Acaryochloris sp. CCMEE 5410: one gene and its partner. The main gene of each other region encodes a partner of the protein of the gene in region 2 in a complex. Links are inferred from orthologs where the notes say so. Each region holds a gene or a part of one and is shown on either strand. Other genes may lie near its edges. The genes, in order: ON05_RS19645 and lpdA.

Evidence for each region.
Region 1: the proteins of lpdA (region 2) and ON05_RS19645 are in contact, whole or in part, in a crystal structure (PDB 1EBD), measured with the Geobacillus stearothermophilus proteins. The link is inferred for Acaryochloris sp. CCMEE 5410 from one-to-one orthologs. Residues at the interface, in WP_049624544.1 of Geobacillus stearothermophilus: Pro340, Ser341, Asp344, Tyr345, Arg403, Asp406, Val408, Glu431, Ala432, Gly433, Asp438; in WP_033016211.1 of Geobacillus stearothermophilus: Ile130, Ala131, Met132, Pro133, Arg136, Arg140, Glu141, Asn155, Arg157.

The regions. Positions count from the first base shown.
Region 1 is NZ_AFEJ02000001.1:4,265,604-4,268,742, reverse strand. Bases 38-2,854 are described here. They hold ON05_RS19645 (dihydrolipoamide acetyltransferase family protein), read right to left. Parts: upstream 2,208-2,854; coding sequence 867-2,207; downstream 38-866. Other genes in these bases: ON05_RS19640 (class I SAM-dependent RNA methyltransferase), read left to right, coding at 2,406-2,854; ON05_RS19650 (FIST N-terminal domain-containing protein), read left to right, coding at 38-758. Outside these bases: more of ON05_RS19650, read left to right, coding at 1-37; more of ON05_RS19640, read left to right, coding at 2,855-3,139.
Region 2 is NZ_AFEJ02000001.1:2,120,117-2,123,401, forward strand. What follows is about bases 10-2,972. They hold lpdA (dihydrolipoyl dehydrogenase), read left to right. Parts: upstream 10-752; coding sequence 753-2,192; downstream 2,193-2,972. Other genes in these bases: ON05_RS09500 (tetratricopeptide repeat protein), read left to right, coding at 10-645; trpC (indole-3-glycerol phosphate synthase TrpC), read left to right, coding at 2,281-2,972. In the rest of the region: more of ON05_RS09500, read left to right, coding at 1-9; more of trpC, read left to right, coding at 2,973-3,192. UniProt on the Escherichia coli protein: Lipoamide dehydrogenase is a component of the glycine cleavage system as well as of the alpha-ketoacid dehydrogenase complexes.

The DNA of each region.
Region 1 (3,139 bases), 2.1 Mb from region 2 along the record:
TTGCCAGTGGTCGTTCTTCCTGGAGTGGTAGTGGTCTGTTTTGTGACGACCAGCTCTACCGCGAGGGCACAGTGGGCGTTGCCCTGAGTGGCAATATCATGATCGAAACGATTGTGGCCCAAGGATGTCGACCGATTGGTCAACCCTATCGGGTGGCTGAAGCCGAGCGCAACGTTGTGCTGCAGGTGGAAGAGCAAACTGTTCCGGTAGAAGCCACGTTTAATGCCGATGAAGTCGAGCTACAGACGCCCTTGGAAGCCCTGCAAACCTTGGTTCAGGATTTAGATGAAGACGAACGAGAGTTAGCCCAGCATTCCCTTTCGGTGGGCATTGTCTGTAATGAGTTTAAGCAAAACCTAGAACCAGGCGATTTTTTAATTCGCAACTTAATTGGGGTGGACCCCCGCATTGGGGCAATTGCCATTGGCGATCGCATCCGTCCCGGTCAACGGATTCAATTTCACCTACGAGATGCCCAAGCCTCTGCCGATGAACTGGAAGAACTGCTCCAACACTATTTCCAAAAATCGCCCCCAGATCAATCTCAGCCCACAGCCGCCCTGCTGTTTGATTGCTTAGGGCGAGGAGAGCGGTTCTATGGAGAGCCCGACTTCGACTCTCAACTCTTTAGACGCTATTTTCACAATATTCCGGTCAGCGGTTTTTTCTGTAATGGCGAAATTGGTCCCATTGCTGGCACAACCTTTCTTCATGGCTACACCGCCGCCTTTGGTATTTTTCGCAGCCAGGACGATTAATTCACACCTAAAATAAGCGGATCAATTTTTAGGTGTGATGTGGAAATGCGTTGTAATCGGAAGCTTCACAAAAGGAGAAGCCTTCATGATGAAGCTCCCATCTATGGATTACAGAGTCAAGGATTGGGGATTGGTTTCAATCAACTCCGCTAAATCCTTCAAAAAGGCAGCGGCATCGGCACCATAGATCACCCGGTGATCGCAGGTAATGTTGACATTCATCAGTCGCTTCACTCCCATCATGCCCTGATCATCCGCCACGACTTGGGGCTTAGACCCACCAATCGCCAGAATGGACCCTTGCCCTGGGGGCAGAATGGCATCAAAGCTGTTGACCCCAAACATTCCCAGATTGGAAAGGGTAAAGGTACCGGTACTGTATTCATCCGGCTGCAGCTGTTTGCTACGGGCGCGAGCGACTAAATCTTTCCAAGTGCGAGAGAGGGAATATAAATCCATCTGATCCGCCTGTTGCAGAACTGGCGTAATCAAACCGCCCCCGGGCATGGCAACCGCCACGGCAATATTGATGGCGCTGCTGTACTGGATTCCTTGTGGGGCACAGCTGGCATTGACCAGGGGATGCTGGCGCAGGGTAACCGCCACGGCTTTGGCCAAGAGGGCCGTCATAGTGACACCTTTGGTCTTGACCTGCTTATACAGCTGGTCTAGGGCATCTATAACAATGGAATATTCCACATGGAAGGTGGGCACGGCCAGGCTAGCCACCATATTGTTCACCACAGCCTGCTGCAAGGTATTGAAGGGAACCACTTCACCGGCTGCTGCTCCAGCGGGTAAAGGAGCGGGGGCAGGTAGGGATGGCTGAGGCGCAGCAGTGCTGGCGGCTGGCGCCGTGGCGGTGGTCGAGGTTTGGCCAGAGGCTGCTTCTATATCAGCCGCCACGATGCGACCATGAGGACCACTGCCCGTTAGGGTATTGAGATCAACTTTGAATTGCTTAGCGAGCTTCCGCGCCCGAGGTGAAACCACCACTCGACCGTTAGATGGAGCAGCCGGTGCACTGCCTCCGTTTAAGGTAGCTGCTGGAGCCGCTGGAATCGTGGCAACAGGAGCCGGGGCTGCAGCCGGAGGAGCCGGAGCTGCGGCAGCAGGGGCTGGAGCTGCAGGCGCGGGGGCCGGAGTGAGCGTAGCAGGGGCCGCAGACTCAGCGGCAGATGCTTTCTTTTCCGCTTCAGCAATTTCAGCTTCCGTTTCGGCAACATAGCCTATGGCCGCACCGACTTTGGCCACCCCACCTGCAGGCACTGCAATGGCTGCTAGATATCCCTCATGGAAGGACTCCACATCCATATCTGCCTTATCAGATTCAACCACCAGAACCGTTTCACCCTTTTCGACCTTGTCACCTGGCTCCTTAGACCAAGAGACAATTTTTCCCTCCTCCATCGTGGAGCTGAGGGCAGGCATAAACACTTCATGAATCATGGGTTAGTTTTCCGAAACGAATAGCAAGATAAACCAAAGCCTATCCAGTTTGAATTTTATCTTGTTCAGGGCTATCCATACTATCTCCTTTGCCGAGAAAGTCACGGCATCCATTCAGTTCGCGAACCAAAATGCTTCAATAAGCAAAGCGATGTCGTGGCTGGGGATTCTCCCGCCCACTCTTAAGAGGTCCCTGTCATGCCCAGACAATATTTTGCCACCGTTGCCCGAGGACTAGAGTCCTTAGCCGCCCAAGAACTGACAGAATTAGGGGCGCAATCCGTTGAGCCTGGATTTTGTGGAGTAGCCTTTCAGGGGGATCTTAAATTGCTATATCACATGAATCTCTGGGCCAGACTGCCATTTCGGATTCTACTGCGCCTAGAAGCGTTCCCTTGCCATGATGCCGACGATCTTTACCAAGGCATCCAAAAACTGCCTTGGCAGGATTATTTAACCCCAGACTATACCTTGGCTGTTGATGCCACCGGGAAAACAGCTCAGCTGAACCATAGTCACTTCACAGCCCTGCAAGTTAAAAATGCCATTATCGATCAACAGCGCCAGCAATTCGGAGCGAGATCGCACATCGATACCCAAACTCCAGACGTGCGGATCAACGTTCACCTCCATCAAGGTCGCTGTGTGGTTAGCCTGGATAGTTCCGGCAGCAGCCTCCATCGACGGGGTTATCGTCCAGCGGTAGGGGCTGCTCCCTTAAAAGAATCCTTGGCGGCTGCTCTGATTCGCTTATCGGGCTGGCAATCCGATTTAGCCTTTATGGATCCCCTCTGTGGCTCCGGCACCCTACCTTTGGAAGCCTGCTTACAGGGTCTCAGAATTGCACCGGGTGCTTTTCGGCAGAGATTTGGCTTTCAAACCTGGCCAGATTTTGATGCGGCGCTATGGGCATCTTTACAAACTAAGGCGAG
Region 2 (3,285 bases):
GAGTTTTTGCCTCTCGCGATGGAGCAGCGGTCCCCTCGACCCTTCGCAACTGCCACAGCGAATATCTCGGCAACGGCCCCCCGTTCTCCTGCCCCACCAGCCCGATCGACCGCTACAAAGCCCGCTATCCGACCGTTAGACTTCAATTATTTAAATGCGGAGTTCTTGTCGGTGACGGAACCAGATCAGCAATTCCAGCAAGGTTTAGACTCCACCCAAGAAATGCGGCTACAAAATGCGATCGCATCTTTCAATGCCATTCTGGAGAAAGCCCCCAATAATGCCTCTGCCCTCCACAATCGAGGCAATGCTTACTTACAACTGGGGAAAAAGCAAGCGGCCCTCAGTGATTTTCAGGCGGCCCTCCATCTGAAAACGGACGTCCTAGAGATTTATTTGGGTAAGGGCAATGCCCACTTTGCTCTAGGGGATTTTCAGGGGGCAATTATGGAATACTCCGAAATTCTCAAACGAGATCCCGACCATGCTCGGGCTTATTTCAATCGGGCCAGTGCCCAAGTGTTGAACGGCAATCGTCAGGCCGCCATTGCGGATTTCAAGCAGGCGCATACCCTGTTTGCCGCTATTGCAGATCAAACCCATACCTGCAAGATTGACCGACGTTTGCAGATTTTAACCCCATGAGCGCTCACCCGCTTGCTTAAAGCCCCGGCTCCAGTGAACAATAGGGAATGGATGTTAGATAATTGTTCATCTAACCCGCCGAATTGATTCCTGATCGGGAGAGCAACGTGACCCAACAATTTGACTATGACCTGGTAATTATTGGCGCTGGTGTTGGCGGTCATGGTGCGGCTTTGCATGCAGTAGACTGTGGCCTGAAAACTGCCATTATTGAAGCTGCAGATATGGGAGGCACCTGTGTCAATCGGGGCTGCATCCCCTCCAAAGCCTTGTTAGCAGCGTCCGGGCGGGTGCGTGAACTCCGCGATCAACATCATCTGCAATCCCTAGGCATTCAGCTGGGTCAAGTGAACTTCGACCGGGGTCAAATTGCTGCCCATGCTGATAACCTTGTCGATACCATTCGCGGCAATCTCACCAATAGCCTCACTCGCCTAAAAGTCGAGATTATTCACGGCTGGGGCAAAGTCATTGGCAACCAAAAAGTGGTCGTCAAGTCCGATGCAGGTGAACAGACCATTACTGCCCGTGACATTATCATCGCCAGTGGTTCAGTACCGTGGGTTCCCCCAGGAATCGAAATTGATGGCCGCACCGTCTTTACCAGTGACGATGCTATTCGTTTGTCTTGGCTCCCTGATTGGGTCGCGATTATCGGTAGCGGCTATATTGGCCTCGAATTTTCCGATGTCTATACCGCTTTAGGCAGTGAAGTGACGATTATCGAAGCCCTAGATACGCTAATGCCCACCTTCGACCCCGATATTGCCAAGATTGCCAAGCGCGTTTTAATCGATCCACGGGATATTGAAACCCATGCCGGTCGCTTGGCTAAGAAGGTGACCCCTGGTTCTCCCGTTGTAATTGAGCTGGCGGATGTCAAGACCAAAGAAGTGGTAGAGGTCTTAGAAGTAGATGCCTGCCTAGTGGCAACCGGGCGAATTCCAGCCACGGATAATTTGGGTTTAGAGGCCATTAGTGTGGATACGGATCGACGGGGCTTTATCCCAGTGAATGATCAGATGCAGGTGTTAAGCCAAGGCGAAGTAGTCCCCCACGTCTATGCCATTGGTGATGCAACGGGCAAAATGATGCTGGCTCATGCCGCTTCTGCCCAAGGGATTGTGGTCGTGGAGAACATCTGCGAACGTCCTCGGGACGTTAATTACCGCAGTATTCCTGCTGCTGCCTTCACTCATCCTGAAATTAGTTTTGTCGGTTTAACGGAACCCCAAGCCAAAGAGTTAGCCAAAACGGAAGGATTTAAAATTAAAACAGTCCGATCCTATTTCAAAGCCAATTCCAAAGCCCTGGCAGAAAGTGAGGCAGACGGCCTCGCCAAATTAATCTACCGTGAAGACACAGGGGAGATTTTAGGGGGGCATATTATTGGCCTCCATGCCGCCGATCTGATTCATGAAGTCTCTAATGCCGTTGCCCAAGGGCAGCCAGTCCAGAGCTTGAGCCATTTGGTACATACCCATCCGACCATTTCTGAGGTGATCGATGAGGCCTTCAAGCGAGCAGCAGCAGGCTTCGCCCATTGATGGCAATCTGTTCTCGCTAAAAACCCTGGAACAGTAAGGGGGGCGCTTAAATCGTTATAATTGTTGGACCCTAGCTGTTTTGGTCTCCATGGAAATTCGCCGTCGTCCCCCCAGTGTGGCCGTTAATGTTCAAGAGCTACAATATCAGGTTAAAACCCCTGAAAATGAACCTCGCAATATCCTAGAAAAGATTGTTTGGTTCAAAGAAACGGAAGTGGAGCAGATGCGGGACTCTGTCTCCCTTCTAGATTTACGCAAGCAAGTTGCCAATTGTGACCCCCCCCTATCCTTCCTGGACGCGTTAAAGCATGGCAAGACTCAGCCTGCCCTGATTGCTGAAGTCAAAAAAGCATCGCCCAGCAAAGGAGTGCTCCGGGAAAACTTCGATCCCGTTGCCATTGCTCAGGCCTATGAAGCCGCTGGGGCTTCGTGTCTATCGGTATTGACGGATGCAGAATTTTTCCAGGGCAGCTTTGATTATTTACAACAGATTCGTGCCGCCGTCAGCCTTCCTTTGCTTTGCAAAGAATTTGTGATCTATCCCTACCAAATTTATCTAGCGCGATCTCGGGGAGCTGATGCAGTCTTGCTGATTGCCGCCATTTTGAGCGATCAAGACCTCACCTATTTTCTCAAGATTATTAAATCTTTAGGGATGACTGCCTTAGTTGAGGTGCATACCCTCCCAGAGTTAGAGAGGGTCATGGATATTCCTGGAATTGAGCTTATCGGTATCAATAACCGAGATTTAGAGACGTTTACAGTCGATTTAGAGGTCACCTGCCAATTACTGACTCAGCAGGGGACCGCCCTTCGAGACCAAGATATCTTAGTGGTCAGTGAGTCAGGGTTACATACCGCAGCAGACCTGGCCCAAGTCAAGCAGGCAGGGGCAGGTGCGGTCTTAATTGGGGAATCCTTAGTAAAAGAAACGGGCAATGCATCTACCCATAGTGAAACAGAACAAATGCAAGCTAAAATTTCTGCTCTTTTTTCCTAAATCGATTCAGGTTATTCAGTCTACTGAAGATGATTTGACCCTCATGAGCGGCCAGCTAGCATCACTATCTAACAGTTACCCGTTGAACCTAAT